DNA from 3 places in the Streptomyces chengbuensis genome. Region 1 is predicted to be linked to each of the others. Evidence: riboswitches for the same ligand, from Rfam matches in the RefSeq annotation. Region 1 holds a riboswitch; each other region holds the start of a gene.
The links. Region 1 has a riboswitch for cyclic di-AMP ahead of QRN89_RS31210 (M23 family metallopeptidase). Riboswitches for the same ligand answer to the same signal wherever they lie in the genome.

Region 1 (10,430 bases):
CGCGAGCTGTTCCGGAAGGCCTTCGCCGACGGCAACCGGCGGCGCTGGCGGCTGAACCACTCCCCGCTCTTCCTGGACTTCCTCGAGGGCAAGGTCGACTTCCCCTGCACCGCCTGGGCGATTCCGAACTACTCGCTCTTCGGCTGGCAGCGCCCCTGCTACCTGATGAGCGACGGTTACGTCCCCACGTACAAGGAACTGGTCGAGGACACCGACTGGAGCAAGTACGGCCGAGGCAGGGACCCGCGCTGCGCGAACTGCATGGCCCACTGCGGCTACGAACCGACCGCCGTCCTGGCCACCATGGGCTCCCTGAAGGAGTCGTTGCGCGCCGCGCGGGAAACCGTGTCGGGTAGCGGGAGCTGAGGCCGGACGGCGGACGCCGGCCGCCCCTGCCGGAGCAACGGATCAGAGAGGGGGCACGAGCGTGCCGATTCTGGAGCACATCCGGGAGCCGCGCGACCTCGAGGCGCTGACGGAAGGGGAACTCGGCGAACTGGCCGAGGAGATCAGGGAGTTCCTCGTCCGGGCCGTCGCCAGGACCGGCGGTCATCTGGGACCCAACCTCGGGGTGGTGGAGCTGACCATCGCCCTGCACCGGGTCTTCGACTCGCCGGCCGACCGGATCCTCTGGGACACCGGTCACCAGAGCTACGTGCACAAGCTGCTGACCGGCCGGCAGGACTTCTCCAAGCTGCGTGGCAAGGGGGGCCTGTCCGGCTACCCGTCGCGTGCCGAGTCCGAGCACGACGTCATCGAGAACTCGCACGCCTCGACGGTCCTCGGCTGGGCGGACGGCCTGGCCAAGGCCAACGAACTGCTGCGGAGGGACGACCACGTCGTCGCGGTCATCGGTGACGGGGCCCTCACCGGCGGCATGGCCTGGGAGGCGCTGAACAACATCGCCGACGCCGAGGACCGCCCGCTCGTCATCGTCGTCAACGACAACGAGCGCTCCTACGCGCCGACCACGGGCGGCCTCGCGAGCCATCTGGCCACGCTGCGCACCACCGACGGCTACGAGCGCTTCCTCGCCCGCGGCAAGGACCTCCTGGAGCGCACCCCCGTCGTCGGGAAGCCGCTGTACGAGACGCTGCACGGTGCCAAGAAGGGCCTGAAGGACGTCGTCGCCCCGCAGGGCCTGTTCGAGGATCTGGGCCTGAAGTACGTCGGCCCCGTCGACGGCCACGACATCGTCGCCGTGGCGTCGGCGCTGCGCCAGGCCAAGCGCTTCCGCGGGCCTGTGCTGGTCCACTGCCTCACCGAGAAGGGGCGGGGCTACCGCCCGGCCCTGGAGGACGAGGCCGACCGCTTCCACACCGTCGGCGCGATGGACCCGGCGACCTGTCTGCCGCTCGCCCCGGCGGGCGGCCCTTCCTGGACGTCGGTCTTCGGGGACGAGCTGGCGGCCATCGGCGCCGAGCGGCCCGACGTCGTGGCGATCACGGCGGCGATGCTCCACCCGGTGGGGCTGACGGCGTTCGCCGAGCGCTTCCCCGGCCGTGTGTGGGACGTGGGCATCGCCGAACAGCACGCCGCCGTCTCCGCCGCCGGGCTCGCGACCGGCGGACTGCACCCCGTCGTCGCCGTGTACGCCACGTTCCTCAACCGGGCCTTCGACCAGCTGCTGATGGACGTCGCCCTGCACCAGTGCGGTGTGACCTTCGTGCTGGACCGGGCCGGCGTCACCGGCACGGACGGCCCCTCGCACAACGGCGTGTGGGACATGTCGGTCCTCCAGGTCGTCCCCGGCCTCCGGATCGCCGCCCCGCGCGACGCCGAACAGCTGCGGGTCCAGCTCCGCGAGGCCGTCGACGTCTCGGACGCGCCGACCGTGCTGCGCTTCCCCAAGGAGTCCGTCGGGGAGCCGGTGCCCGCGCTGGAGCGGATCGGCGGGATGGACGTGCTGCACCGCGGCGCGGATCCCGAGGTGCTGATCGTGTCCGTCGGGGCGACGGCGCAGGTGTGCCTGGGGGCAGCCGAGCTGCTGGAGGCCCGGGGTCCGCGCTGCACCGTCGTCGATCCCCGCTGGGTCAAGCCCGTCGACGAGCAGCTCGCGCCCCTCGCGGCCCGGCACCGGATCGTCGCGGTCGTGGAGGACAACAGCCGTGCCGGCGGGGTCGGTTCGGCGGTGGGACAGGCGCTGCGCGACGCCGGCGTGGACGTGCCGCTGCGGACCTTCGGCATCCCCGACGAGTTCCTCGCCCACGCCAAGCGGGCCGAGGTCCTCGCCGACATCGGGCTGACCCCGGTGGACGTCGCCGGGCGGATCGCCGCCGCCCTCACCCGGGGGAAGCGGCCGGACCCACCGGTGTCCCGCCCTCGGGCCGGGACGGCTTCGCCCACGACCGGGACGACCCGGACGGCCCGGACGGCCGGGCCGACCCCCGACACCGAGCAGTCCGAGCCACCCGAGAAACCCCAGGAGCGCCGCGGATGACCACCGAGTTCGACCTCGCGAAGCTGCTCGCGGAGCGGGGCGGTGAGCGGTACGAGCTGCACGCCCGTCACCTCAACCACCAACTGCCCCGCATGCTTCGGACGATCGGCTTCGACAAGGTGTACGAGCGGGGGGAGGGCGCGTACTTCTGGGACGACGAGGGCAACGACTACCTCGACATGCTCGCCGGGTTCGGCGTCATGGGCCTCGGCCGGCACCACCCGGTCGTCCGCAAGGCGCTCCACGACGTCCTGGACGCCTCGCTCGCGGATCTGACCCGCTTCGACTGCCCGCCCCTGCCCGGACTGCTCGCCGAGAAGCTGCTGGCCCACAGCCCCCACCTGGACCGCGTCTTCTTCTGCAACAGCGGTACGGAGGCGGTCGAGACGGCCCTGAAGTTCGCCCGGTACGCGACCGGCCGGCCCAGGATCCTCTACTGCGCCCACGCCTTCCACGGACTGACGGCCGGCTCGCTCTCGGTCAACGGCGAGGCGTGCTTCCGGGACGGGTTCGCCCCGCTGTTCCCGGACACCGCGGTCGAGCTGGGCGATCTGTCGGCGCTGGAACGGGAGCTGGCCCGCGGCGACGTGGCGGGCTTCGTCGTGGAGCCGATCCAGGGCAAGGGCGTGCACGAGGCGCCGCCCGGATTCCTGCGCGCGGCGCAGGACCTGCTGCGCCGGCACGGGGCGCTGCTGATCGCCGACGAGGTGCAGACCGGCCTCGGCAGGACCGGGGACTTCTACGCCCACCAGCACGAGGACGGTGTGGAGCCCGACCTCGTCTGCGTGGCCAAGGCCCTGTCGGGCGGCTATGTTCCGGTCGGCGCGACCCTGGGCAAGGAGTGGATCTTCAAGAAGGTCTACTCGTCGATGGACCGGGTGCTGGTGCACTCGGCGAGTTTCGGCTCCAACGCCCAGGCGATGGCGGCCGGTCTCGCCGTGCTGTCGGTGATCGAGGACGAGCAGGTCGTCGCGAACGCCCGGGTCACCGGGGAACTGCTGCGGACGCGGCTGGCCGCCCTCGTGGACCGTTACGAGCTGCTCCACGAGGTCCGCGGGCGCGGGTTGATGATCGGGATCGAGTTCGGCCGGCCGTCCTCGCTCGGGCTGCGCAGCCGCTGGACGATGCTGCAGGCGGCCCGCAAGGGGCTGTTCGCCCAGATGGTGGTGGTGCCCCTGCTGCAGAGGCACCGCATCCTCACCCAGGTCTCGGGCGACCGGCTGGAAGTGATCAAGCTGATTCCGCCGCTGATCATCGGGGAGCCGGAGGTCGACCGGTTCGTCGAGGCGTTCACCGCCGTGATGGACGAGGCGCACGGCGGCAGCGGGCTGATGTGGGACTTCGGGAAGACCCTCGTGAAGCAGGCGGTCGCCAACCGCTGAGGCGGTGCGGCCGGGAGCACGACGGCACGGTCACCGGGCCGCGCACGACGGCCCGGAGCGGGCCCCGCCGCGCCGGTGTGCCGGGGGCGGCTCCCGGCCGAGCCGGCCTCCGCCGTCAGACCGTCCCGTCGACCAGGCGCTCGCGGAGCCGCTCGCGCGTCGCCGGGGTGAGGCCGAGGCCGTCCGTGAGATAGCGCTCGGTGCTGCCCCACACCTCGTCCATGGTGTCGAACGCCGCGGCCAGGTACTCGGCCCGCGCGTCGAAGAGCGGGCCCAGCAGCTCCATCACCTCGGGCGACATCCCGGCGGGGGAGCTGTCGCTGCGGCGCACCTTGTAGCGCCGGTGGGGGTCGTTCGACTTGAGGTAGTCCGCCTCGATCGCGTCCCGCTCGACTCCCACGGCCAGCAGCGAGACGGCGATGGAGAGGCCCGCCCGGTCCTTTCCCGCGGCACAGTGCATGAGAGCCGGGGTGCTGTCCTCGGCCAGCGCGTGCAGGACACGGCTGTGCTCGGCGGTGCGTTCCTTGATGATCAGGCGGTAGGAGGCGATCATCCGCCCGGCAGCCTGGCCGTCGGCGAGGATCGACTTCAGCTGGTCCAGGTCGCCGTCGCGGACCATCCGCCAGAACTCGGCCCCGTCGGCGGGGTCGGACAGCGGGATGTTGACGTTGCGCACCCCGGCGAGCTCGACGTCCGGGCCCTCCAGCCGCTGGTCCGCGCTGTTGCGGAAGTCGAAGATCGTGTGGAGCCCGAGCGAGGAGAGGAAGGCCGCGTCGGTGTCCGTCGCGTGTGCGAGGTGGCCGCTGCGGAAGAGCCGTCCGTACCGCACGCGCCGTCCGTCCACGGTCGGCAGTCCGCCCACGTCCCGGAAGTTGCGCACACCGGAGAGCTCGGGTTCGGTCGACGGGGTCTGGGGCAGCTGCTGCGTCACGGGGGCTCCTCCGTGTCTGCGGTCGGCGCTGCTCGCCGACGATGGCGCGGTGCTGACACTACGACATCGATTCCTCAGGCAATTATTTCGACCCGTCCCCGCCCGCCCGTTGCCCTGCGGCCGAACCTGCCCGATGTTGTGCCGAGTTGTTCGATTCTGATGGATCTGGATGGTCGAGACGATCGGCGCCGATCGGATCCGGCTGCTGTTCGGCAGGAGGAGCCATGACGCACTGCTCCTCACCGACCGGGACGAACTCCTCCATCCGCACCGGGAGCAGCGCATCGGCCCGGCCGACGCCGAAGGGCCGGCCGCCGACCCCCTCGCGCCGTACCGTTCGAGTCGCCCCTGGACGGGCACGAGGATTACCCGGTCGGGAGCGGCCCCCGCTTCGTACGCCGGCGCTGTCCGTGCGCACGCCCGAGCGCGTGGCACCGAGTGGCGTCTCGTCACGGCACACGGGGCCGACGGCGGGGAGGAACTGCGGCCCGACTCCGAGGGCGGGTTGCACGGGCTCGCGCTCGGCCCGCGCCACAGCCTCCGCGACGACGCGGACGTGGTCGAGCGCTGGGGCACCGTTTCGTCAGCGCGACGGCCGGGACGCTCGGCATCGGCGGCGATCTTCCCGCATGGAGCGAGGAGGAGCCGGCGGAGGGCGCGCGACTCGGTGGAGCTCCGCAAGACGATCGGGCCGCTCGTCCAGCACGGCGAGCTGTACCGGCTGCGTCCGCCGGGGGACGCAGCTGAGCGCCGTGCAGTACGTCCGCGGCGACGAGACGGCCGCCCTGGCCTGGCTGCCCTCGCAGCGTTACGGCGAGCGCCCATCGCGGCTCCGGCTGCGCGGCCTCGACCCGCGGCGGAGTACGCGGCCAGGACACGGCCGCCGCCACCGCGGCGCCGTGCCGCTCCACCACGGGCTCCACACCGGTCTCCGCGGGGACCTCGACGCCAGGGCGCTGCGCTGCCGTCGCGTGTGAGTCACGGCACGTGGTGCGGGGGCGCCGGCCGGGAGCGGTCCGGCGCGGTGTGAGCGGGTGGGATGAAATCCGGCAATTGACCCGTCGCGTGAATGGGATTCCTGCTGGACGGGCGGAAGGCGTTTTTCCGCGCCAGTCGCACCCGAAATTGCATTCCATCCATAATGGGCGATGTGTCCGAATTGGTCGCTTTCGGATAGCGCGCCCCGGTTGCAAACGAGATGGCAACCGCCCGTGAGCTGAATCATATCCGTGACGTTCCGTGGAGTGCGCGCAGGTCCAACTCCCTTGCCCGCGTGGGATGCGAAGATCCGTAGTCCACGGAGCGTGACCGGGAAATGTGCGCTGATATCCGGCAGATCGATTCAGGGGGGAAATGACGGCTTGTTCGCCCCGACCCGACTCGCTTACGGTCACCGCAATCCGGTCGGAACGCCTAATCCTGCCGCCGTCCGGAATATCGCACCCACCCACATGTGGCAGGAGCGGGGGACCCAGGTACTGCGCCGTTCCGTGACCCAGGACGGCTCGGGGTGAAGCCGTGTGCACACACGGCCGGGCAGCTCCAGCCCGAACCCGACAGCTCACCTCGCAGGCGACGGAGAGGAATGCGCCATGCCCGGTAAGGGGAAGCACCGCCGTCCGAGGACCAGCCCGTTCAAGCGCGGATTCGTCGCCGCCAGTACGGGCGGAGCCGTCATCGCCATCCCGTTCATCGGTGCCGCCGGCGCGAACGCCGCCGGGCAGTCCGTGCCTGCCGCCGGACACGCCGCCCCGACCACCCACAAGGCCCTCGTCCCCCAGGCGCCGCAGACGGGCAAGGCCGCCAAGGCCTACACCGTCGTGGCGGGTGACCATCTGTCGAAGATCGCGGCCGAGCAGCACGTCGCGGGCGGCTGGAAGAAGCTCTGGGCCGACAACCGCGCCGCCGTCGGGGAGAACCCCTCGCTGATCCACCCGGGGCTGAAGCTCAGCCTCCACGGCAAGCCGAAGGCCACGGGCGACGTCAAGCCGCAGGCGAAGGCCCAGTCGAAGCCCGAGCGCAAGGCCGACGCCCCGGTCAAGTCCGAGGCCGAGGCGCAGGCCAAGGCGCAGGCCAAGGCCCAGAAGCCGGCAGCCTCCGCCGAGCGCGCCTCCCGCACCGCCGAGCGCGGCGCCGCGGCCCCCGCGGCCGCCCCGGTCCAGGCCCCGGCCGCCGACACCGCCGTCAAGAACCTCCCCTCGGGCTACTTCGCCCCGGTGGTCGGTGGGATCAGCACCTCGTACAAGACCGCGGGTGCCATGTGGTCCAGCGGTTACCACACCGGTGTGGACTTCATCGCCTCCACCGGCACGTCCGTGAAGTCGGTCGGCCCGGGCACCGTCGTCTCGGCCGGCTGGAGCGGTTCGTACGGCAACGAGGTCGTCATCAAGCACAACGACGGCACGTACTCCCAGTACGCCCACCTCTCCCAGCTCTCCGTCTCCTCCGGGGAGGGCGTCACCGGCGGACAGCAGATCGGCCTGTCGGGCTCGACCGGCAACTCCACCGGCCCGCACCTGCACTTCGAGATCCGCACCAGCCCCGGTTACGGATCGGACATCGACCCGCTGGCCTACCTGCGCCGGCACGGGGTCTCGATCTGACGCTGCGTCGGTACCTCGCGCAGCGTCCTCCGTCCGCCGGCCCCGCGCAGGGGGCCGGCGGACGGCTTCGTGTGCCCCCACCCCGGGCCGGGCGAAGTGGGGCGCGGCACGCGACCGGTGGCTATTCCCGCTTTGCCGAAAACTGACCTGGTGGTCTATATCACGCGTCGTCAACCCCTCCCTACGGTGGCGTAGGTCACTTCGCGGGGTGAATGATGACTCGACGTGGCAGATGATTCGCGATCACGAGCAAAGGACTCCTTCGGGTCGTACGCGGCGATCGGTGACAGCTTCACCGAGGGCGTCGGAGACCCCGGACCCGACGGGCGGTTCGTCGGCTGGGCGGACCGTCTCGCGGTCCTGCTGGACGACCGCCTACCGGAACACACCTTCCGCTACGCCAATCTCGCCGTACGCGGCAGGCTGCTCGACCAGATCGTGGAGGAGCAGGTCCCGCGCGCCAAGGAACTCGCCCCCGATCTGGTGACGTTCTGCGCCGGCGGGAACGACATCATCCGGCCCGGCAGCGATCCCGACGACGTCGCCGAACGCTTCGAGCGGGCGGTCGCCGACCTGACCGCCTCGGTGGGCACGGTGATGGTGACGACCGGGTTCGACACCCGCGGGGTGCCCGTGCTCCGCCATCTCCGGGGCAAGATCGCCACCTACACGGCGCACGTCCGTGCCATCGCCGACCGCTACGACTGCCCCGTCCTCGACCTCTGGTCGCTCAAGTCGGTGCAGGACCGGCGGGCGTGGGACGGCGACCGGCTGCACCTGTCACCGGAAGGGCACACGCGCGTGGCGCTGCGGGCAGCGCAGGTGCTCCGTCTGGACGTCCCGGCCGACCCGGACCAGCCGTGGCCTCCGCTGCCGCCGCGCGGCACCCTCGAAGTCCGCCGCGACAACATCCAGTGGGCCCGCGAGCATCTCGTGCCGTGGATCGGACGGCGGCTCCGCGGCGAATCGTCGGGCGATCACGTCGAGCCGAAGCGCCCGGACCTGCTGCCGCTCTGATCGCCCGGGCGCGAACCGGGACGTGGACGCGGGCCGGAATCCTCCGGGGCCGAGCCGGGGGCCGAAGGCGGGTCCGGATCCGTCAACGGGCCCGGGCCAGGGTCCGGGGCGGAGCCCGGGCCCTGGGCGGGAGCCGGACGGGTGTGCCCCGGGCCGGGTCCGCGTCCGACGCGCCGCGCCCGGTCCGGGGCGCTCCCGCCGCCGGGAACCGGGCCGGGATACCCCGCCGGGATCCGCTCCAGGACCCCGCCCGCGAACACGTCGTACAGCGGCAGCGACTCCAGATGGACATAGCCGATGTGGCAGTCGCACACCGCGAGCGGGCAGGCCCGCGGTCCCAGCGCCGCACGGTAGGAGCCGTCGTAGAGGTTGCCCAGCCCGGAACGCACGAAATGGCAGCGCCGCACCGTGCCGTCGCCGTCCACCGAGACGACCGACTCGCCCGTACGGCAGGGCAGTCCGGCCGAACGGTGCGGATGCCGGCTGTACGGGAAGAGGGGGTCGAGCGCGGTCCAGCGGGCCGCCTCCTCGTCGGTGTAGGTACGCCCCTCCGCCGCGTTGACCCACAGATAGACGTGGTCCGGGAGGTCCGCCCGCAGTCGGCGTGCGGCCTCCAGATGCTCCTCGAAGCCGACGATCCCGACGCTGAACCTGATGCCGCGCGCGACCAGGTCCCGGCACTTGCCGAGGAAGCGGTCGTACGGCGTCTGCCCCGGGTGGTACGTGCACCACAGCGCCAGCGTCCCCGGGTCGGCGTCGTCCAGCCAGTCCGTGCGGCAGCTCAGATTGGTCTGGACGGCGACCCTGTCGATGTGCGGCAAACGGGACAGCCCGGCCAGCGTGCGCCGGTACCAGGAGCGCACCAGCGCCTCGCCCCATGGTGTGAACAGCAGTGACAGCCGGTCCTCGCCCTGCCGCTCCGCCGCCCAGCCCGCGAACCGCTCCAGCGCCGTCCGGTCGGCCCGCAACTGCTCGCGGCTGTCCCGCCGCTTGGCGAACGGACAGTAGGGGCAGTCGTAGTCGCACGACGCCAGTGGCCCGCGGTACAGCACGGTCAGATCCATCGGCGCCTCACTTCGGCTCGTACGCGGACATCGCGTCACGCACGGCGGGCGAGAACAGCTCGGGACCCAGCGCGTCCGAGTACGCCAGCCCCTCCGGCGTGAGCCGCAGCAGCCCGCCGCTCTCCTCCAGCCAGCCGCGTGCGGCGAAGGCCGCCAGTTCGCCGGGGAAGTCCTCGGCGGGCGCGCTGCCGAAACGGTCCCGGTACCCGGCCACCTCCATCCCCTGTGCCTGCAGCAGTGACTGCAGCAGATGGCGGCGCCGTGCCTCGCCGTCGTCGATCCGCCGCCCGACCTCGGCCCGGGTGAAGTCGGCCGTCTCCGTGTAGTCGTCGATGATCGTGCGTATCCGGCGCATGTCCACGGCGTAGTCGAAGGAGTAGTGCAGGCCCGAGGTGTACGAACGGGCCCCGCAGCCGAGGCCGATCATGCCGTCGGTCTGGCAGGCGTGGTCGTCGGGGCCGCGCCGCGCTTGGTCCTGTGCGCCGGTGCGGCGGAACATCCGCATGGAGACCTGCTCGTAGCCGTGCGCCAGCAGATGATCACGGCCCAGCCGGTAGAGCCGCAGCCGCTGCTCGTCCCAGGCGGCCTCCGTGTCCGCCTCCGTGCCGGCGTGCCGGCCGAGTCCGGTCAGCGGCCGCACGTAGAGCGGGTACAGATACAGCTCCTCCGGGTGCCAGGCGAGCGCCGCGTCGAGGGAGCGCCGCCAGGTCGCCTCCGTCTGGCCGTCGATGCCGTAGATCAGGTCGATGTTGAGGACCGGGACGCCGGTGTCCCGGATGCGGCCGAGCGCGGCCTCGACGTCGGCGCGCCGCTGCGGGCGGACGGCGGCCCTCGCCTCCTCGTCCACGAAGCTCTGGACGCCGATGCTCAGCCGGGTCGTGCCGCGCTCGGCGAGCACGGCGAGGCGGTCGGCGGTCGCCGTGGCCGGGGACGTCTCCACCGACAGCGGTACGGCGCGCAGTGCGGCGCCCATCCGCTTCTCGGCGATGTCGC
Region 2 (10,430 bases), 4.0 Mb from region 1:
CCGACCAGATCGAGCAGGCCGTGCGCGAGGAGGTCCTGCTGACCGGGCTGGCCCGTGCGCTCGGTGCCGACCTCGGCACTCCGGAGGGCCAGCAGAAGGTCGGCGCCGCGCTGACGGCCGCGTCCAAGGAACTCGACATCGACGTGAACCCGCGCTACGGCCGGTGGGACGACACGAAGATCCAGCTCGGAGACTACAAGGCCCCGTGGATCACCCAGGTCACCAAGCAGCCGGAGGCGGTCCAGGCCGGGGCGTAGGGCGTGTTGCGGAAGTCCCTCCCGCCCTGCGGGCGGACGGAGCCGCTCGCGCAACCCGCCCCCGGCGACAGGGGCCGGGCGCCGGCGACGGGCGCGGGCGCGCGGCCCCGGAGTGCGCGGCCCCACGGTCATGGACGTCCTCGTCGCGTGGTCGCGTCCGTCGCGTCGGTCGCGGTGACGCGGGCCGGCGGGAGTGGCCGCGCCGGACCGTGAGGCCCCGGCGGGGACGGCCCCGCCGGACCGTCGGGCCCGGCCCCGGCGCCCCACCGCCCCGACGTAAGGTCGAGGGGTGAACGCTGAAGCGCCCGTCGAGCCCGGCCGTGTCGTCCTGCTCACCGCCAGCCATCGTGTCGCGCCGGGACTGCTGTCCTGGCCCGCGTGGCAGACCCTGCACACCGCCGACCGCGTGCTGTGCGCGGACGCGGAGCACCCGCAGCTGCCGTACCTGAGGGAGGCCGGTGTCGCCGTGGAGATCGCGGCGCCCACCGCCCAGGAGCTCGTGGACCGTTGTGCGGGAGGCAGGACCGTCGTGGTCCTCACGACCGGCGAGGGCGACCGGGCCCTCACCGACGGCCTGGCCCGCATGGCCGGCTCCGGCCGGGTGCGGATGCCCGACCTGGAGCTGCTGCCCGGCTCGTACGACCTCCCGGGCGCGCGGCTCCTCGACCTCGTCCAGGTCATGGACCGGATCCGCCGCGAGTGCCCGTGGTCCTCGCAGCAGACCCACAAGGGCCTCGCCAAGTACGGCATCGAGGAGGCGTACGAGCTCGTCGAGGCCATCGAGGACGGCGACCGCGACGAACTGCGCGAGGAACTCGGCGACGTACTCCTCCAGGTCGTCTTCCACGCGCGCATCGCGCAGGAGGCGAGCGGGGAGGAGGGCGACGAGCCGTTCTCGATCGACGACGTCGCCGGGACCATCGTCGACAAGCTCGTCCACCGCCACCCGCACGTCTTCGGGGACGCCCGCGCCGAGACCCCCGAGGACGTGAAGGAGCACTGGCTGCGCACCAAGGCGATCGAGAAGCAGCGGGATTCGGTGACCGACGGCGTCCCGCTCGGCCAGCCGGGCCTCGCGCTCGCCGCGAAACTGGCGGGCCGGGTGCGGACGGCCGGGCTGGACGTGGAGCTGCCGACGGAGGAGGACGGCGACCGCGCCGTCGGGTACGAACTGCTCGCCATGGCCGTGCGCGCCGAAGCCGAGGGGCACGACCCGGAAGCCGCCCTCCGCGCCGCCGCCCGCGCCTACCGCGACGCGATCCGCGCGGCGGAGGCCACGGCCCGGGACTGACGGGAGCGCCCGGCCGGGAACGGCTTCGCTTCAGCCCTGCCGTCCGCGCCGCCGGTCCACGGCGGCCTTGATCCGGTCGAGGTCGTCCGCCGTCCACCCACCGGGGGCGGCACCGGGAACACGTACCGCTCCTCCCGGCCGTCCTGGTCTTCCCGCCGGTCTTCGGCTGCGGCACTCATCAGTGCTCCCATGCGGCACGGAGTCCGGCGTGTACGGTCAGCCTACCCAGGGGGTATCCGGAGAGGTCCGCCGAACCGGTGACCGGCCCCGCGCGGGTTAACGTCGACCCATGCACGACCAGCCGTCCCGCGTCCCCGACGCCCCCGAGCTCTTCACCTGGGAGTTCGCCACCGACCCGTACCCGGCCTACGCCTGGCTCCGCGAGCACGCGCCCGTGCACCGGACCCGGCTGCCCAGCGGGGTGGAGGCATGGCTGGTGACCCGGTACGCGGACGCCCGGCAGGCCCTCGCGGACCAGCGGCTGAGCAAGAACCCGGCGCACCACGACGAGCCCGCGCACGCGAAGGGGAAGACGGGGATCCCGGGGGAGCGCAAGGCGGAGCTGATGACGCATCTGCTGAACATCGACCCGCCCGACCACACCCGGCTGCGGAGGCTCGTGTCGAAGGCGTTCACCCCCCGCCGGGTGGCCGAATTCGCACCGCGGGTCCAGGAGCTGACGGACGGACTCATCGACGGCTTCGCACAGCGGGGAAGTGCGGACCTCATCCACGAGTTCGCCTTCCCCCTCCCCATCCACGCCATCTGCGACATGCTCGGCGTCCCGCGCGAGGACCAGGACGACTTCCGGGACTGGGCGGGGATGATGATCCGTCACGGCGGGGGCCCGCGCGGCGGTGTCGCCCGGTCCGTGAAGAAGATGCGCGGCTATCTCGCCGACCTGATCCACCGCAAGCGCGAAGCCCCCGGCGACGACCTCATCTCGGGACTCATCAAGGCGTCCGACCACGGGGAGCACCTCACCGAGAACGAGGCCGCGGCGATGGCCTTCATCCTTCTCTTCGCCGGGTTCGAGACCACGGTGAACCTCATCGGGAACGGCATGTACGCGCTGCTGCGCAATCCGGGGCAGCGGCGGCGGCTCCAGGAATCGCTGGCCGCCGGTGAGACCGGCCTGCTCGCCACCGGTGTCGAGGAACTGCTCCGCTACGACGGACCGGTCGAACTCGCCACCTGGCGGTACGCGACCGAGCCGCTGACGCTCGGCGGCCGGGACATCGCCGCCGGGGACCCCGTCCTCGTCGTGCTCGCCGCCGCGGACCGCGACCCGGAGCGGTTCGCGGAGCCCGACACCCTCGATCTCGCCCGGCGCGACAACCAGCACCTCGGGTACGGACACGGCATCCACTACTGCCTGGGGGCGCCGCTCGCGCGGCTGGAGGGGCAGACGGCCCTCGCGACCGTCCTCAGCCGGCTGCCCGACTTGCGGCTTGCGGTCGATCCGTCGGAATTGCGGTGGCGTGGGGGGCTCATCATGCGCGGATTGCGCACTCTGCCCGTTGAATTCACCCCTCGTTGAATCTGACGGTCAGTCAAGACTGTGACTTTTACGTGATCTCCGCTGCATCGACTTGTGACTGAGGTTGGAGTGCGGCTACGTTCACCCCGACTCCGGGTCATCGAGGTTTCAACCGCCACGACAACCTGAGGAGTTTTCTGTAGTCACACGGAAGGCACACCGCATGCTGTCCGGGAACGGCCGACACCGCCGACCTCGTCAGGCCCCCGCTCTCATCGTCGCGGCAGGGGTGACCGGATCGGCCATCGCCATCCCGCTGCTCGGCGCGGGGTCCGCCTCCGCCGCCGACACCGCCACCTGGAACCGCGTCGCCGACTGCGAGAGCGGCGGCGACTGGAGCGCCAACCTCGGCAACGGTTACTACGGCGGTCTGCAGATGTCCCAGGAGACCTGGGAGGCGTACGGCGGCACCGCCTACGCGCCGCGCCCCGACCTCGCCGACCGCTCCCAGCAGATCTCCGTCGCCGAGATGGTGCTCGCCGCCCAGGGTGCCGCCGCCTGGCAGAGCTGCGCCGCCATCACGGGTCTGGCCGCCGGTGACTCCGAGCCCGCCGGTACCCCGTCCGTCGATCCGCTGGGCGACCTCGTGAAGGACCCGTCGTTCGGCGACGGGGCCGACGTCTCGCCCGAGCCGGACGCCGGGAGCTCCTCGCCCGCCGGGGCCGAGCCGGCCGGTGGCGGGTCCCCGTCCGAGCCGTCCGGATCGCCGTCGGAGTCGTCCGAGCCCTCGGAGGCGGCCGGCTCCGCCGGAGGCTCCGGCGGGAACGCCGGGGCGTCCGGCGCCGCCGCCGCGGAGTCGGGCTCCGGCAAGCACCGGGGCAACCCCGCCACCGAAGGGGATGAGCCGGGCAATTCGGGCGATGAGCGTGAATCAGGTCGTCATGCCTCACGGGGTGACGGATCGGCACGAGACGGCGCCACCACGGGAGATGAGTACGTCGTCCGCACCGGCGACAACCTCTCGTCGATCGCCGAAGCGAACCAGGTGCCCGGCGGCTGGCCCGCCCTCTACGAGGCGAACCGGGAGGTCGTCGGCTCCGACGAGGACCTCATCCTGCCTGGCCAGAGCCTCGATCTGGCCCTGGGGAAGGGGCAGTTGAAGGAGTAGTTCGGGTGCTTATGTCCGGTTCTGCGTGAGTGAGACAAGCGTCTCTTCCGGTCAACCGGCGCCGCTCGGCGGTCAACTCCGGCCATCACGGCTCTCACCTGCGAAAACGGACATGTTGCCCCATCAGATTTGGGCGATTTCTCCCCGATGTTCGTCTTTGAACATCGGGGAGACGTGTGTCTACGGTCTGAACCGCTCGCAACGCGGGCCCCGTCGACCGCACGCCGAATCCTGCCGGCGGCCGTCGGGAACAGTCGTCGCGCAAGCGCCGAAGGCAGGAGCGGGGGACCCAAGGTAAGTGCCGGACAGACCCGATGAGGGCTGCCCGGCTAGGGGTGGAGCCGTGCGTTCGCGCACGGCCGGGCACCACATCGGCCCGAACCCGACAGCTCACCTCGCAGGCGTCGGTGAGGAGAACTTCGATGCTGCTTTCCGGCAAGGGCAAGCACCGTCGCCCGACGGTCTTCCAGCGGTCCACCCGTGTCGCCACGCTCGCCGGTGTCACCGGCGTCGCCATCGCCGCCCCGCTGATGGCCTCGGGCACCGCGTCCGCCGCCACCGCCTCCGAGTGGGACGCCGTCGCCCAGTGCGAGTCCGGCGGCAACTGGTCGATCAACACCGGCAACGGCTACTACGGCGGGCTGCAGTTCTCGGCCTCGACCTGGGCCGCCTACGGGGGCACCGCGTTCGCCGCCACCGCCGACCGGGCCAGCAAGTCGCAGCAGATCCAGGTCGCCGAGAAGGTCCTGGCGGGCCAGGGCAAGGGTGCCTGGCCGAACTGCGGCACGGGCCTGTCGAACGCCGCGTACGACGGCGCCGCCCCGGCCGCCCCGAAGGCCGCCGAGCCGAAGGCCAAGCCGGCGGCCCCGAAGCGGGCCGAAGCCCCGACCAGCCGCTCCGAGCGCGCGGCCGCCCCGGTCAAGAAGGGCGACGGCGAGTACACGGTCAAGGCCGGCGACACCCTCAGCAGGATCGCCGAGGCCGAGAAGGTCAAGGGCGGCTGGAAGAAGCTGTTCGAGCTCAACAAGGACGTCGTCGACGACGCGAACGTCATCCACCCCGGCCAGAAGCTCCACCTGAGCTGACGCTCGGCCCCGGGGACCCCGCGGTCCCCGGGGGTGGCCGTCGCCCGGTGGTCCCGGCGGACCACCGGGCGGCGCACCCCCCTCCCCGGCCCCCGGCCCGGTGCGGCATCCCCCTGCTCCCCGCGGTCCCGCGGGTACGGAGAGGTCCCCGGCTCGGGGGTTTTGTCCGTCCGGTCCGCTTTTTCGTCCCACGGGGCGGGCATCTGCCGGACGACGCCCCCCAGGCGGTTAGGCTCTTGCCGCAAGGCCAAAGGGACCCTGCACCGACACGGCTCCGCTTGTGTCACCTCACGCGTCACATCCCAGAAGGAGATGCTCGTGCCGTCCATCGACGTCGTCGTAGCCCGGGAAATCCTGGACTCCCGAGGCAACCCCACGGTCGAGGTCGAGGTCGGCCTCGACGACGGCAGCACCGGCCGTGCTGCCGTTCCGTCCGGTGCGTCCACCGGCGCCTTCGAGGCCCTCGAGCTCCGCGACGGTGACCCGAACCGCTACCTGGGCAAGGGTGTGGAGAAGGCCGTCCTCGCCGTCATCGAGCAGATCGGCCCCGAGCTCGTCGGCTACGACGCGACCGAGCAGCGCCTGATCGACCAGGCGATGTTCGACCTCGACGCCACCCCGGACAAGTCCTCCCTCGGCGCCAACGCGATCCTCGGCGTCTCCCTCGCCGTCGCGCACGCCGCCTCCGAGGCGTCCGACCTGCCGCTGTTCCGCTACCTCGGCGGTCCGAACGCGCACCTGCTGCCCGTTCCGATGATGAACATCCTGAACGGCGGCTCGCACGCCGACTCCAACGTGGACATCCAGGAGTTCATGATCGCGCCCATCGGCGCCGAGTCCTTCTCCGAGGCCCTGCGCTGGGGCACCGAGGTGTACCACACCCTGAAGAAGGTGCTGAAGGAGAAGGGGCTCTCCACCGGCCTCGGCGACGAGGGCGGCTTCGCGCCGAACCTGGGCTCCAACCGCGAGGCCCTCGACCTCATCCTCGAGGCGATCAAGAAGGCCGGCTACACGCCCGGCAAGGACATCGCGCTCGCGCTCGACGTCGCCGCCTCCGAGTTCTACAAGGACGGCGCCTACGAGTTCGAGGGCAAGGCCCGCTCGGCCGCCGAGATGACCGAGTACTACGAGGAGCTCGTCTCCGCCTACCCGCTGGTCTCCATCGAGGACCCGCTGTTCGAGGACGATTGGGACGGCTGGAAGACGATCACCGACAAGCTCGGCGCCAAGGTCCAGCTGGTCGGCGACGACCTGTTCGTGACCAACCCCGAGCGTCTCGCCCGCGGCATCGACGAGGCCGCCGCCAACGCCCTCCTGGTCAAGGTCAACCAGATCGGTTCGCTGACCGAGACCCTCGACGCCGTCGAGCTGGCCCAGCGCAACGGCTTCAAGTGCATGATGTCCCACCGGTCCGGCGAGACCGAGGACGTCACCATCGCCGACTTGGCCGTCGCCACCAACTGCGGCCAGATCAAGACCGGTGCCCCGGCCCGTTCCGAGCGCGTCGCCAAGTACAACCAGCTCCTGCGCATCGAGGAGATCCTCGACGACGCCGCGGTGTACGCCGGCCGCAGCGCGTTCCCGCGCTTCAAGGGCTGAGTCCGGACGACTCCGCCGGGCACCGGCTCCGGCGGGGTCGCGGGTTGCGTACGTCCCCGCACACGGTCCCGTACCGTGTGCGGGGACGTACGCACGTGAAGGGGAGGCGCACTGATGGCCCGGGACCGGTTCTCCACCGCGACCAGGCTGCGGCTGCTCGGTGAGCAGACCGCCGCCCGCGTCTACCGTTCGCAGACCCGCCGCCAGGCCCGCCGCTCCCGGCTCACCGGCCGGGCCGCCTTCCTCGCCCTCGTCGTATGCTCGATGATCGTCGCGCTCGCCTATCCGATGCGGGCGTACGTGTCGCAGCAGAACGAGATCGCCGAGCAGCAGCGGCTCGCCGCCGCGGCCCGGGAACGGGTGGAGCGGCTGCGCGACGAGAAGGCCCGCCTCCAGGACGACGCGTACGTCATGCGGCTGGCCCGTGAGCACCTGCACATGGTCCTGCCCGGCGAGACCGGGTACATCGTGGTCGACCCGCGGGCGGCCCGGAAGCCCCGTGCCGAGGACGCCGGTGTCGGCCGTCCCTGGTACTCGAACGTCTGGGACGGCGTGGACCGCGCCGACGCGCGACGCTAGCCAAGACACGGAACCGACGAAGAGACATACACATCCCATGGACACGCCACCGCCTACCACCGCGCCCACCCCGCCCACCGCGGAGGACATCGCCGCGTTCGAGGAGCAGCTCGGCCGCCCGCCGCGCGGTCTGCGGGCCATCGCCCACCGCTGCCCCTGCGGCCGGCCCGACGTGGTCGAGACGGCACCGCGGCTGGAGGACGGCACGCCCTTCCCGACGCTGTACTACCTGACCTGTCCGCGTGCGGCCTCGGCCATCGGCACGCTGGAGGCGAACGGCGTCATGAAGGAGATGACCGAGCGCCTGCAGGGCGATCCCGAGCTGGCGGCGGCGTACCGCGCGGCGCACGAGGACTACATCCGGCGCCGGGACGAGATCGAGGAACTGAAGAACTTCCCGAGCGCCGGCGGCATGCCGGACCGGGTGAAGTGCCTGCACGTCCTGGTCGCCCACTCGCTCGCGGCCGGCCCCGGGGTGAACCCCCTGGGCGACGAGGCCATCGCGATGCTCCCGGAGTGGTGGGCGAAGGGCCCGTGCGTGACCGCCGGAGCGGGGGGCTGCGCGGCCCCCGGCGCGGGCGGGGGCGCGAACACGGGTGCGGAGGACGGCGCGTGACCCGCGTCGCCGCCGTCGACTGCGGCACGAACTCGATCCGTCTGCTCATCGCCGACGTGGACGCCTCCACCGGTGAACTGACCGAACTGGACCGACGGATGACCGTCGTCCGGCTCGGGCAGGGCGTCGACCGCACCGGCCGGCTCGCCCCCGAGGCCCTGGAGCGCACCTTCGCGGCCTGCCGGGAGTACGCGGGGATCATCAAGGAGCACGGGGCGGAGAGGATCCGCTTCGTGGCGACCTCCGCCTCCCGGGACGCGGAGAACCGCGACGAGTTCGTGGACGGCGTCGTCGGCATCCTCGGGGTCGAGCCCGAGGTGATCACCGGCGACCAGGAGGCCGAGTTCTCCTTCACCGGCGCCACCAGGGAACTGCCGGGCCACGAGGAGCGGCTCGTCGTGGACATCGGCGGCGGCTCGACCGAGTTCGTCATCGGCCGCGGGCACGTCGAGGCGGCCCGCTCCGTCGACATCGGCTGTGTCCGGCTGACCGAGCGTCATGTGCGCAGCGACCCGCCGGAGCCGGAGGAGATCGCTGCCGTCCGCGCGGACATCGAGGCGGCGCTGGACCTGGCGGAGGAGGTCGTGCCCGTGCGCGAGGCGGGCATCCTGGTCGGCCTGGCCGGCTCGGTGACCACCGTCGCCGGGATCGCCCTGGGCCTCGACGCGTACGACTCCGAGGCGATCCACCACTCCCGCGTCTCCCGGGACCGGGTCGCGGAGATCACCGAGCGGCTGATCCGGTCCACCCACGACGAGCGCGCCGCGATCCCGGTCATGCACCCGGGACGGGTGGACGTGATCATGGCGGGGGCCCTGGTGCTGCTCGCGATCATGGACCGGGCCGGGGTGCCGGAGGTCGTCGTCTCGGAGCACGACATCCTCGACGGCATCGCGTGGAGTTGCGCGCCCACCGTGTGACCTTCGTGCGCGACCCTCGACGCCATCGCCTCCTCTCGCCCGAGCGCAGGGCCGCAGGGGGCGCGTCGGGGCTTTCGGGGGCGTTTTCCGGCCGTCGGCGCGCCCTCCGCGAGAAAGTTCGTGAAGTTCTTCACAAGGAAATGGGCCCGACCGGCCGTCGAAAGTGCCCCCAGAGGGCTCGCCGGGCCTGTTTTTGTGTCCAACTCGGCCCGTCGGCCCGCCCTCCGGCAGGTGACCGTCGTATTGCGTACACATGAAAAAGGGCCCCGGTTCACCTTGCGGGGGGAGCGTGGGGCCAGCTCAGCGGGCCTTCACAACGTCTCCCGTTACACCCGGGTTCCCGTGACGTGCCATGACCTCGGTCACGTGGGCGGCGGAGTGTAGCAGAGGGTCCCCCCATGCTTGTGAAGGGGCTCACGAGCACCCCCTCCGAGGGGGGTGGATACTCGATGGCATGAGCACCACGGAGCGTCCCAGGATCCTCGTAGTAGGCGGTGGGTACGTAGGCCTGTACGCAGCTCGTCGCATTCTGAAGAAGATGCGGTACGGGGAGGCGACCGTCACGGTCGTCGACCCGCGGTCGTACATGACGTACCAGCCCTTCCTCCCCGAAGCCGCCGCCGGCAGCATCTCGCCGCGGCACGTCGTCGTCCCGCTGCGACGTGTGCTGCCCAAGGCCGAGGTACTCACCGGCCGGGTCACCACCATCGATCAGGACCGCAAGGTCGCCACGGTCGCGCCGCTCGTCGGCGAGGCCTACGAGCTCCCCTTCGACTACCTGGTCATCGCGCTCGGCGCGGTCTCCCGCACCTTCCCGATCCCCGGCCTCGCCGAGCAGGGCATCGGCATGAAGGGCATCGAGGAGGCCATCGGCCTGCGCAACCACGTCCTCGAGCAGCTGGACAAGGCCGACTCCACCACCGACGAGGAGGTCCGCCGCAAGGCGCTGACCTTCGTCTTCGTCGGAGGCGGCTTCGCGGGCGCCGAGACCATAGGCGAGGTCGAGGACCTGGCCCGCGACGCGGTCAAGTACTACAAGAGCATCAAGCGCGAGGACATGCGCTTCGTCCTCGTCGACGCCGCGGACAAGATCCTTCCCGAGGTCGGCCCCAAGCTCGGCAAGTACGGCAAGGAGCACCTCGAGGCCCGCGGCATCGAGATCTACCTCAACACGTCCATGGACTCCTGCGTGGACGGCCACGTGGTGCTGAAGAACGGCCTCGAGGTCGACTCCAACACCATCGTCTGGACCGCCGGCGTGAAGCCGAACCCGGCCCTGGCCCGCTACGGCCTGCCGCTCGGCCCGCGCGGCCACGTGGACACCCAGCCGACGCTCCAGGTCCAGGGCACGGACTACATCTGGGCCGCGGGCGACAACGCCCAGGTGCCGGACATCGCCGCCCGCAAGGCCGGTGTCGAGAACGCCTGGTGCCCG
Region 3 (9,180 bases), 6.2 Mb from region 1:
CCGAGAGACCGGCGAGCAGTTCCTCACGGTGCGCGGCCACACCGCCCTTGAGGTCGGCCGCCACGCTGAACCGGGCGTAGAAGCGGGCGAACAGCGGATGGTGTACGGCGTCCCGGGGAACCCTGGAGCTGCGCGACAGCATGGCTGGCCTCCTCCGGAGTACGACTCGTCCGTCCGCCGTACGAACCGCCTCGTACGGCAGGACGGCGAACAGGGTGATTCTCCCCCCGAGCGACCCGACTCAGTCAGGCGCGTTCCGCGGCGGCGCGCCGGGCGCGCTGCCGGGACTCCCGCCCGGGCCCCGGCGCGCCGCGGCCGTCACCCCGGGCCGGCCTGCCCTGCGGCCATGAGCCGGGGTCGTCACTCGCCCACGAAGCAGAACTCGTTCCCCTCCGGGTCCAGCATCACCTGGAAGCGGCCGTAGTCGTCCGTGACCACCGCCCCGGCCGGAGTCGCGCCGAGCCGGGCCGCCCAGGCGGCCGCCGAGTCCACGTCGCCGGCGCCGACATCCAGATGCAGCCGGTTCTTGACGGTCTTGCCCTCGGGAACCCGCTGGAAGGCGACGCGCACGAAGCCGGGCGGGTCGACGTACGCCCAGTCGGCGCTGCGTTCGACGGCCTCGCCGCCGAGCAGCTCGGCCCAGAACCGTGCGAGGGCCGACGGCTCCGCGCAGTCGAAAACGATCTCCTCAACCCGTGCTCGCATGGCGCTCAGCGTACGGCCCGGGCCCGAAGTCCGCCGCGAACGCCTCCGCGTCCCAGGACCCGTCGAGCGCGGGCGCCAGCCAGCGCGGCGCCGCGTCCCGGAACGCCTCGGGAGCCAGTGAGCCGGAGCCCTCGGGGACCGCCCCGAGCAGTGCCGCTCCGGCCGATTCCGGCAGATCGGCCACGTTGCAGCGGGCGGCGAGGTCGGGCGTCGCGGGCCAGCTGCCCACCACCACTCCCAGCGGCTCCAGGGAACGGGCGCGCAGGGCTTCCGTGGTGAGCGCGGTCGCGTTGAGCGTCCCGAGCCCGGCCGGGGCCACGACCAGCACCGGCGCGTCCAGCAGTCGAGCGACGTCCGCGAGCGTGCCACCCTTCCCGTCGAACCGGACGAGCAGCCCGCCCGCGCCCTCGACCAGAACCAGGTCGTGCTCCCCCGCCAGCTTCGCGGCCGCGTCGGCGACCTCGTGCGGCCCGACCGGCGCCAGGCCGGCCCGGCGGGCCGCCGTGGCCGGGGCGAGCGGCTCGGGGAACCGGGCGAGTTCGAACCCCGCGACCCCCGGGCCGCCGAGGCGAGCCGCCTCCTGGGCGTCACCCGGCTCGCCCCGCGAGAGGCCCGTCTGAGCCGGCTTCAGCACCGCGACCGACCGGCCCTGCGCGGCGGCCGTCGCGGCGACGGCCGCGGTGACGACGGTCTTCCCGATCTCGGTACCGGTGCCGCTGACGACGATGACGCCCATGGTGCTCCTTGCTGGTGATGGACGTACGGGTGAGGCAGGCCCCCCCGCACGTCCCCGGTTCAGCCCGCCGCGGCGGCGGCGCGGACCGCCCGCGTGATCAGCGCGAGATCCGCGTCGCTCGTGACGTACGGCGGCATGGTGTAGATCAGATCGCGGAAGGGACGCAGCCACACGCCCTCACGGACGGCGGCCCCGGTCGCCGCAGCCATGTCCACGGGCCGGTCGAGCTGGACGACGCCGATCCCGCCCAGGACGCGGACGTCCAGGACGCCGTCGATGCCGGCCGCTTCCGCCAGCCCGGCGCGGAGCCCGGTCTCCAGACGCTTGACCTCCCGCTCCCAGTCCTGGGAGAGCAGCAGGTCGATCGACGCGCACGCGACCGCCGCCGCGAGCGGATTGCCCATGAAGGTCGGCCCGTGGGCCAGCACGGGCACCTCGCCACGCGAGATGCCGTCGGCCACCCTTCCCGTGCACAGCGTCGCCGCCATGGACAGATAACCGCCGGTCAGCGCCTTGCCCAGACACATGACATCGGGTGAGACACCCGCGTGCTCCGTCGCGAAGAGCCTGCCCGTGCGCCCGAACCCGGTGGCGATCTCGTCGAGGACCAGCAGCACGTCGTGCTCGTCGCAGGCCTCCCGCAGCACCCGCAGATAGGCGGGGGAGTGGAACCGCATCCCGCCCGCGCCCTGCACCACCGGTTCCACGATCACCGCGGCCAGTTCGTCGGCGTGCCGCGCGACGAGCTCGCGCAGATGTTCGGCATACGCGGGGTCGAAGGGTGCGTCGTGGCCGGCCGGGGGTGCGTCCGCGAAGACCTGCCGCTGGAGGACCCCGGACCACAACTCGTGCATCCCGCCCTCGGGATCGCACACCGACATGGGCTGCCAGGTGTCGCCGTGGTAGCCGCCGCGCCAGGTCAGCAGCCGGCGTTTGTCCGGGCGTCCCGTCGAACGCCAGTACTGGAGGCACATCTTGACCGCGACCTCGACGGACACCGAGCCCGAGTCGCAGAGGAAGACGTGCCGCAGGGGTTCCGGAGTGATCTCGACGAGCCGGGTGGCGAGCCGGACGGCCGGCTCGTGGGTGAGCCCGCCGAACATGACGTGGCTCATCCGTTCGAGCTGGCCGCGCGCGGCCTCGTTCAGCACGGGGTGGTTGTAGCCGTGCACCGCCGACCACCACGACGACATGCCGTCGACCAGTTCGGTCTGCCCGTGGGCCGGTTCGGCGAGCCGGAGCCGTACCCCGGACGCGGACTCCACGACCAGCGGGTCCGTACGGCCCGGCATGGGGCCGTACGGGTGCCAGACGTGGGCCCGGTCCAGGGCCACCAGCCCGCGTGCGGCGGAGCTACGCATTGGGGGCGAGGTCGGTTCCCGCGCCGCGCCGGCGGACGGCCACCAGGTCGGGGCGAGCCCCGGAGGCGCCGGCGGTCTCGGGCGCGGCCTCCTCGGCGGTGTCGCCGCACGGGGCGCAGCCCCCGCCGCCGTGCGAACCGCAGCCGCCCGCGGCGGCGCCCGCCCGGTGCGCCGGCAGGGTCGTGGTGTCCGAGCCCTCGACCTCGAAGCCCGCGTCCGTGATCATCTCCAGGTCCGCCTTGCCGGCCTGCCCCTCACTGGTGAGGTAGTCGCCGAGGAAGATCGAGTTGACGAGATGCAGCGCCAGCGGCTGCAGCGTGCGCAGATGGACCTCGCGGCCGCCCGCGAGACGCACCTCCACGTCCGGGCACACGAACCGGACCATCGCGAGGATCCGCAGCGCCCGCTGGGGCGTCAGGTTCCACTCCTTGGCGAGGGGCGTGCCCTCGAACGGGATGAGGAAGTTCACCGGTACCGAGTCGGGGTCCAGCTCCCGCAGCGCGAACACCACGTCGACCAGGTCCTCGTCGCTCTCGCCCATGCCCGCGATCAGTCCCGAGCAGGCCGACAGCCCGGCGGCATGCGCCTTCTGGACCGTGTCCACGCGGTCCGCGTACGTGTGCGTGGTCGTGATGTCCCCGTACGTCCCCTCGGACGTGTTGAGGTTGTGGTTGTACGCGTCGGCGCCGGCGTCGCGCAGCCGCTCCGCCTGGCCCTCGGAGAGCAGCCCCAGGCACGCACAGACCTCGACGCCCTCGTTCTGCTCCTTGATGGCCGCGATGGTCTTCGAGACACGGTCGACGTCGCGGTCCGTCGGACCGCGGCCGCTGGCGACCAGGCAGACCCGCTTCGCGCCGCCGGCGACCCCGGCGGCCGCCGCCTCGGACGCCTCGTCCGGCTTCAGCCAGGTGTACTTGAGGATCTCCGCCTTGGAACCGAGCCGCTGGGAACAGTACGAACAGTCCTCCGGACACAACCCGGACTTGAGGTTGACGAGATAGTTGAGTTTCACCCGCCGCCCGAACCACTGACGGCGCACCTTTCCGGCCGCGGCCACCACATCGAGCAGATCGTCGTCGGAGGTCGCCAGTACGGCGAGCGCTTCTTCGCGGGTCGGCAGCTCACGCCGCAGGCCCTTGTCCACCAGCGTGTTCAGGAGGTCCATGGCGCAGATCCTTGCTTACCGGAAGCCCCCCGGCCAAGGAGGAACTCCACAACAGCCCCCGATTGAGGTGTGTGTATGGCCACACTCTGACCTCTGGCGTCCCCCGCTAGGGTCTGTTCGCTGCCTACAAAAGGACCGGACCATGCCCCCAGTGCCTCAGGATCCTTTCGACTGGACGGACGAAGCGGCGCGCCGACGTGCGGAGGCGGGCCTCGTCCGTGCGCTCCGCCCGCGGCCCGCGGCGTCGGACCTGCTCGACCTGGCGAGCAACGACTACCTCGGCCTCACCCGCAGGGCCGAGGTCACCGAGGCGGCCGCCTCGGCCGCCCGGCGGTGGGGAGCGGGGGCGACCGGCTCCCGGCTGGTGACCGGCAGCACCGAGCTGCACGCGGAACTGGAGCGCGAACTGGCGGAGTTCTGCGGGTTCGAGGCCGCGCTGGTGTTCTCCTCCGGGTACGCGGCGAACCTCGCGGTGCTCACGGCCCTCAGCGCGCACGGGTCCCTCATCGTCTCGGACGCCGGCAACCACGCCTCGATCGTCGACGGCTGCCGGCTCGCGCGCGCGGAGACCGCCGTCGTGGCGCACGCCGATCCGGAGGCCGTGGCCAAGACGCTCGACGCCCACCCCGGCCGGAGAGCCCTGCTCGTGTCCGACTCGGTCTTCTCGGTGGACGGCGACGCCGCGCCGCTGGGCGCCTTCGCAGGAGTGTGCCGTGGGCACGGGGCCGCCCTGGTGGTGGACGACGCACACGGTTTCGGCGTCCTCGGCGAGGGCGGCAGGGGAGCCCTGCAGGCGGCGGGCCTCGACGGGGCTCCGGGTGTCGTCGCCACCCTCACCCTCTCCAAGTCCCTCGGCAGCCAGGGCGGGGCGGTCCTCGGCCCGGCGCGGGTGATCGAGCATCTCGTCAACGCCGCCCGTACGTTCATCTTCGACACCGGACTCGCCCCGGCCGCGGTGGGCGCCGCCCTCGCGAGCCTGCGGCTGCTGCGCCGCGAGCCGGGCCTCGCGGACCGGGCCCGGACCGTGGCGGGCACGCTGCACGGGAGGTTGACGGCGGCGGGGCTGACCGCTGCCCGGCCGGACGCGGCCGTCGTCTCCGTGCAGGCGCCGTCGCCGGAGTCGGCGGTGCGCTGGGCGGCGGACTGCCGGGCCGCCGGGCTGGCCGTGGGCTGCTTCCGGCCGCCGTCCGTGCCGGACGGGATCTCACGGATCAGGCTCACGGCGCGCGCCGACCTCACCGATCAGCAGATCGGGACGGCGGTCGCCACCATCCTCGCAACGGCGCCTGCGGCCTGAAGAGGGCGGCGGGGCGCCGTCGGTCCGCGACGGCGCGCCCGAGGCTCCGACCGACCGGGTCACCGCGGTGGCGCGCCCAGGCCGCTGACGAAGCCGGTCCAGGCGGCCGGTGAGAACACGAGGAGCGGCAGCCCGGGGTTCTTCGAGTCGCGCACGGCCAGGGCGCCGTCGGGGCACCGTGCGGTCTCCACGCAGTTGTTCATTCCGACACTGCGGCTGCTGCGTTGCCAGGACGTGCCCGGCAGCGGGCGTACACGTGCGTCGTGAGCAGACATTGGGGGGTGCCTTTTCTACGCGCCGTCACGGATCCCTGCGACGAGATCCAACGAGTCCGTCGGTGAGAGCGCATGCGCCTGCATGGTGCGGAAGGCGGCGCCGTACGTCTCGAGGTCTTCCTTCCGTTCGAGGTAGAGACTACTCGTCAAGTGGTCGAGAACAACCACGTCTAGATCGGAAGTGTTCGGAAAGGAGAAGATAACGAAAGATCCGGTCAGTCCCACGTAACCACCCGTGGCGAAGGGCAGTATCTGCAGCCGCACATGCGGGAGTTGGGCCATCTCCAGCACCCGGCGCAACTGTCCCCGCATCACCTCCCGGCCGCCGACCTGGCGCCGGAGGACCGCTTCGTCCAGCACGGCACTGAAGGTCAGAGGGCGTTCCGCCCGCAGTACGCGCTGACGCGCGATGCGCACTTCGACCAGCGAGTCCACCGTCGCCGTGGGGACACCCTCCAGGGCGGAACGGGTCACCGCCCGCGCGTAGTCGGGCGTCTGCAGCAGCCCGGGCACCACCGAGGTCTCCAGCGTGCGCGCCGTGCTCGCCTGGGACTCCAGACTGATGAAATCCCGGTACTGCGGCGGAATCACCCCCCGGTACGCGTGCCACCAGCCCTTTCCCCCGCCGTCCGCCGTACCGGCCAGCGTGCCCAGCAGTTCGCGCAGCCGCTGGTCGGCCACCCCGTAGGCGTCCAGCAGCCGGGCGACATCGGCTGGTTTCACACCGCTCGTTCCGGTCTCTATACGGCTCACTTTCGACTGGTTCCAGCCCACCAGGAGAGCCGCCTCCCGGCTCGTGAGACCGACGCCCAGCCGCAGACCGCGCAACTCCTCCCCGAGCTTGCGCCGGCGTACCGCGGGACCCTGCCGCATGCCGTGTCTCCTCCTGTCTCCGCGGCCCGCCTCATCGGCCGCCGGGCGGCACCGGTGACCGGCAGGCGGACACCGGCGGGCGCAGCGCCAAGCGCCAAGTGTGCGCCCAAATACGTTCTCGCGTAGCAGAGTTCACCGCTTTGAGGGACAGATATATGCATATCCTGGTGGATCCCCTGCCATGGAGCCGGCGACGGTGGCAGTCTGGCGCGAAGCGCAGTCCGAGGCTGTTCCGGCACCCGCATCCGCTGCGTGCCGCGCTCCGGCAGCCCCGGTGGGAAAGGGACAGCTCGCCATGGCAGACCATCAGGAAGCCTCCGTCACACTGCCGAGCGATCCCGCCTCGGTATCCACCGCGCGCAGATACGTCTCCGAGGTCCTCGGCGAATGGGGACTGCCGGGGGAGACCGAGACCGCCGACACCGTCCGTCTCATCGTCTCCGAACTCGCCACCAACGCCGTCCAGCACACCTTCGGGCTGTCGCCGACCTTCACGGTCGACGTACGCCTCGAGCGTGACGAGCGCCTGTGCATCGGTGTCACGGACAGCCATCCGCGCCGCCCCCAGCGCCTGCCCGCGGCCGTGCAGCAGGACAACGGCCGCGGCATGGTGATCATCCGCTGGCTCGTCGCGGAGTGCGGCGGCAAGCTGCACGTCGACCCCACCCCCGAGGGCGGCAAGACCGTGTGGATCGCGATGCCCTGGAGCGCGGCCGAGGTGGAGCGTCCCGAGTGAGCGCCCGGACCGGCGCCGCCCCGAGCGTCCGGGCGGGCCGCGCGCGGCCTCACTGCCGCGGGGCGGGACTCCCGCACCCCCGGCAACCGGCGGCCGCATCGAGCGGCGCCCGGGGAGCGGCGTCGGCCGAGGCTCGGGCGAACCCCGACCTCAGGGCGCGCAACGATCCCGCCGCCGGCCCCCACTCCTCACCACGGTGCGCCACCGAGATGGTGCTGCGGAACGCCGCCGGTTCCAGCCGTCGCACGCCGAGCGGGGACTCGGCCGTCGCCGCTGCCGTCTCCGGCACGGCCGCGACTCCCATCCCCGCACTCACCAGGGCGTACCAGGGGGACCGGCACACCACGGCCGGGGTCGCCCAGGCTCGTGCCGGAGCGCTCTCCACGCCCTTCCGCGGCGGGTGCGCAGGAGCACTGCTGATCAGCGGCCGGCCCGCCGGCTCCGACAGCGGAAGCCCGGTCCGGTTCCCGTCCGTGGCGCTGCCGGTCGACCGGCTCGGACGCACGCTGCGGCGGCCGCGCACCAGGCGCGCCGTGGAGGGAGTGAGCGGCGGGGCCCTCGCCTCCCTGCGGCTGACGCCCGTGACCGCTCCGCTGCTCCGGTGACGTCCCGACGGCCGGCGGGCGACACCGGAGCCCGGTGCGCCCGGCCGGCGCACCGGGCGGACGGCGCTGTTCGCCGGACACGGCCTCTAGCGCACGCGCCCGTAACGGACGCTCTTGGACCAGATCTTGGTCAGCTTCACGACGGAACCGGTCTTCGGCGAGTGCCAGATCTTCCCGGCCCCGGCGTAGATGCCGACGTGGTACACGTGTCCCCGCGAATGGAAGAACACCAGGTCACCGCGCTGCCGCTGGGAGGAGGAGATATGGCGGGTGCGGTTGTACTGCTGCTGGGCCGTGCGCGGCAGTTTCTTGCCCGCCTTCTTGTAGGCGTAGAGCGTGAGCCCGGAGCAGTCGAAGCGGCTCGGACCGGTGGCTCCGTACCTGTACGGCGCTCCCTTCTTCGAAGCGGCGACCTTCAGAGCCTTCGTCGCGTACGCCGAGGCCGCCTGGGCCTCCGTCGCACCGCCCGGCACGATCAGTGAGCCGCCGACGGCGGCGATCGTGAGTGCCGAGACGGCACCCGTCCGGGACAGCAGGGACGGGAGATGTGTCTGCGCAGTCATGCGCAACCCTTCGTCAGCCGCCTGTGAAGGATGACCTGTCGGGTTCGGACTGGCGAAGATGCCCGGCCGCTCACGCGGCTTCACCCCAAGGACCTGCCACCGTCCGGCGGCCGGCCCGCACTGCTGGGTCCTCCACTCCTGCCGAAGCCCTCATGTCGACCAGGCATCCGGTGCGGCGGCAGGACTCGGCGTCCGCCCGGACCGCCCCGCCGCGGTGGCGGGGGCTTGTCGTCCCAGGGATCTTGACCCACGAACTGCCGGATTTCCGAGTCGAAACGACGATTTGTGAGGCTCCTCACCACTGATCTGTTCGAGTGGACAGAGCCGTTCGGGGGACATGGCGTCGGCGGGCGACGAGCCCCGTACCTGCGACGAAGCCGGCCATTGGGCCAATTGGGCGATGCCGTTGCGCAACTTGCACGGGACGAAAGTCGAAGCCCGTGCTGGTCCGGATGGGCGACACCCACTCGTACGCTTCGCGGGCGCGTCGGACGTCCCACGAGACCCGTTTTCCGGTGGGTCGTCAACTCGGCTCCTCCGGCGGCACGGTGATTCGGGATGCCCTGCGCTCCCCGTCCAACACCCGCAGGGCGCGCGCCAATGTGGCCGTGTGCAGCTCGCTCTCACCGCGCATGTGCATGACCGTCAGGGCGTCCCGGAGGGCCGTGGCCCGGGCGACCAGGGCCTGTGCGGCGCGCAGGGCGCCATACGTGTGTGCCCCGCGTGCCGGGTTGATCCTTCCCAGTTGGTCGACCACTTCGAGATAGCGGTCGATGAACTCGCTCTCGGCGCACGTCAGTGCGGGCAGGGGCGGTAGTTCCGGCGGCAGCACCGACGGCTCACCCGAGGCCGGCGGAAGTCAGC

Region 2: another riboswitch for cyclic di-AMP. It lies ahead of QRN89_RS14055 (transglycosylase family protein); the one in region 1 lies ahead of QRN89_RS31210 (M23 family metallopeptidase).
Region 3: another riboswitch for cyclic di-AMP. It lies ahead of QRN89_RS04475 (C40 family peptidase); the one in region 1 lies ahead of QRN89_RS31210 (M23 family metallopeptidase).

Annotation. Positions count from the first base shown of each region.
Region 1 covers NZ_CP129137.1:7,154,690-7,165,119, forward strand. Annotated here, with positions in the region: gene hpnH (adenosyl-hopene transferase HpnH) at 1-366, shown strand, start outside; gene dxs (1-deoxy-D-xylulose-5-phosphate synthase) at 428-2,440, shown strand; gene QRN89_RS31195 (aspartate aminotransferase family protein) at 2,437-3,822, shown strand; gene QRN89_RS31200 (tyrosine-protein phosphatase) at 3,938-4,753, opposite strand; partial or broken gene QRN89_RS31205 (GH36 C-terminal domain-containing protein) at 5,306-5,730, shown strand; cyclic di-AMP (ydaO/yuaA leader) riboswitch at 6,182-6,341, shown strand; gene QRN89_RS31210 (M23 family metallopeptidase) at 6,346-7,356, shown strand; gene QRN89_RS31215 (SGNH/GDSL hydrolase family protein) at 7,582-8,373, shown strand; partial or broken gene QRN89_RS31220 (STM4011 family radical SAM protein) at 8,544-9,437, opposite strand; gene QRN89_RS31225 (STM4012 family radical SAM protein) at 9,445-10,430, opposite strand, start outside.
Region 2 covers NZ_CP129137.1:3,185,375-3,195,804, reverse strand. Annotated here, with positions in the region: gene QRN89_RS14075 (SurA N-terminal domain-containing protein) at 1-257, shown strand, start outside; gene QRN89_RS14070 (nucleoside triphosphate pyrophosphohydrolase) at 547-1,548, shown strand; gene QRN89_RS14065 (cytochrome P450 family protein) at 1,838-3,088, shown strand; gene QRN89_RS14060 (transglycosylase family protein) at 3,252-4,196, shown strand; cyclic di-AMP (ydaO/yuaA leader) riboswitch at 4,453-4,615, shown strand; gene QRN89_RS14055 (transglycosylase family protein) at 4,619-5,281, shown strand; gene eno (phosphopyruvate hydratase) at 5,600-6,880, shown strand; gene QRN89_RS14045 (FtsB family cell division protein) at 6,995-7,459, shown strand; gene QRN89_RS14040 (DUF501 domain-containing protein) at 7,497-8,075, shown strand; gene QRN89_RS14035 (Ppx/GppA phosphatase family protein) at 8,072-8,995, shown strand; gene QRN89_RS14030 (NAD(P)/FAD-dependent oxidoreductase) at 9,450-10,430, shown strand, end outside.
Region 3 covers NZ_CP129137.1:1,004,056-1,013,235, reverse strand. Annotated here, with positions in the region: gene QRN89_RS04530 (class I SAM-dependent methyltransferase) at 1-142, opposite strand, end outside; gene QRN89_RS04525 (VOC family protein) at 361-705, opposite strand; gene bioD (dethiobiotin synthase) at 689-1,441, opposite strand; gene QRN89_RS04515 (adenosylmethionine--8-amino-7-oxononanoate transaminase) at 1,501-2,802, opposite strand; gene bioB (biotin synthase BioB) at 2,795-3,967, opposite strand; gene QRN89_RS04505 (8-amino-7-oxononanoate synthase) at 4,110-5,264, shown strand; gene QRN89_RS04500 (DUF397 domain-containing protein) at 5,324-5,539, opposite strand; gene QRN89_RS04495 (helix-turn-helix domain-containing protein) at 5,555-6,412, opposite strand; gene QRN89_RS04490 (ATP-binding protein) at 6,708-7,148, shown strand; gene QRN89_RS35780 (hypothetical protein) at 7,358-7,753, shown strand; gene QRN89_RS04475 (C40 family peptidase) at 7,840-8,316, opposite strand; cyclic di-AMP (ydaO/yuaA leader) riboswitch at 8,320-8,475, opposite strand; gene QRN89_RS04470 (hypothetical protein) at 8,840-9,148, opposite strand; gene QRN89_RS04465 (ATP-dependent Clp protease proteolytic subunit) at 9,156-9,180, opposite strand, start outside.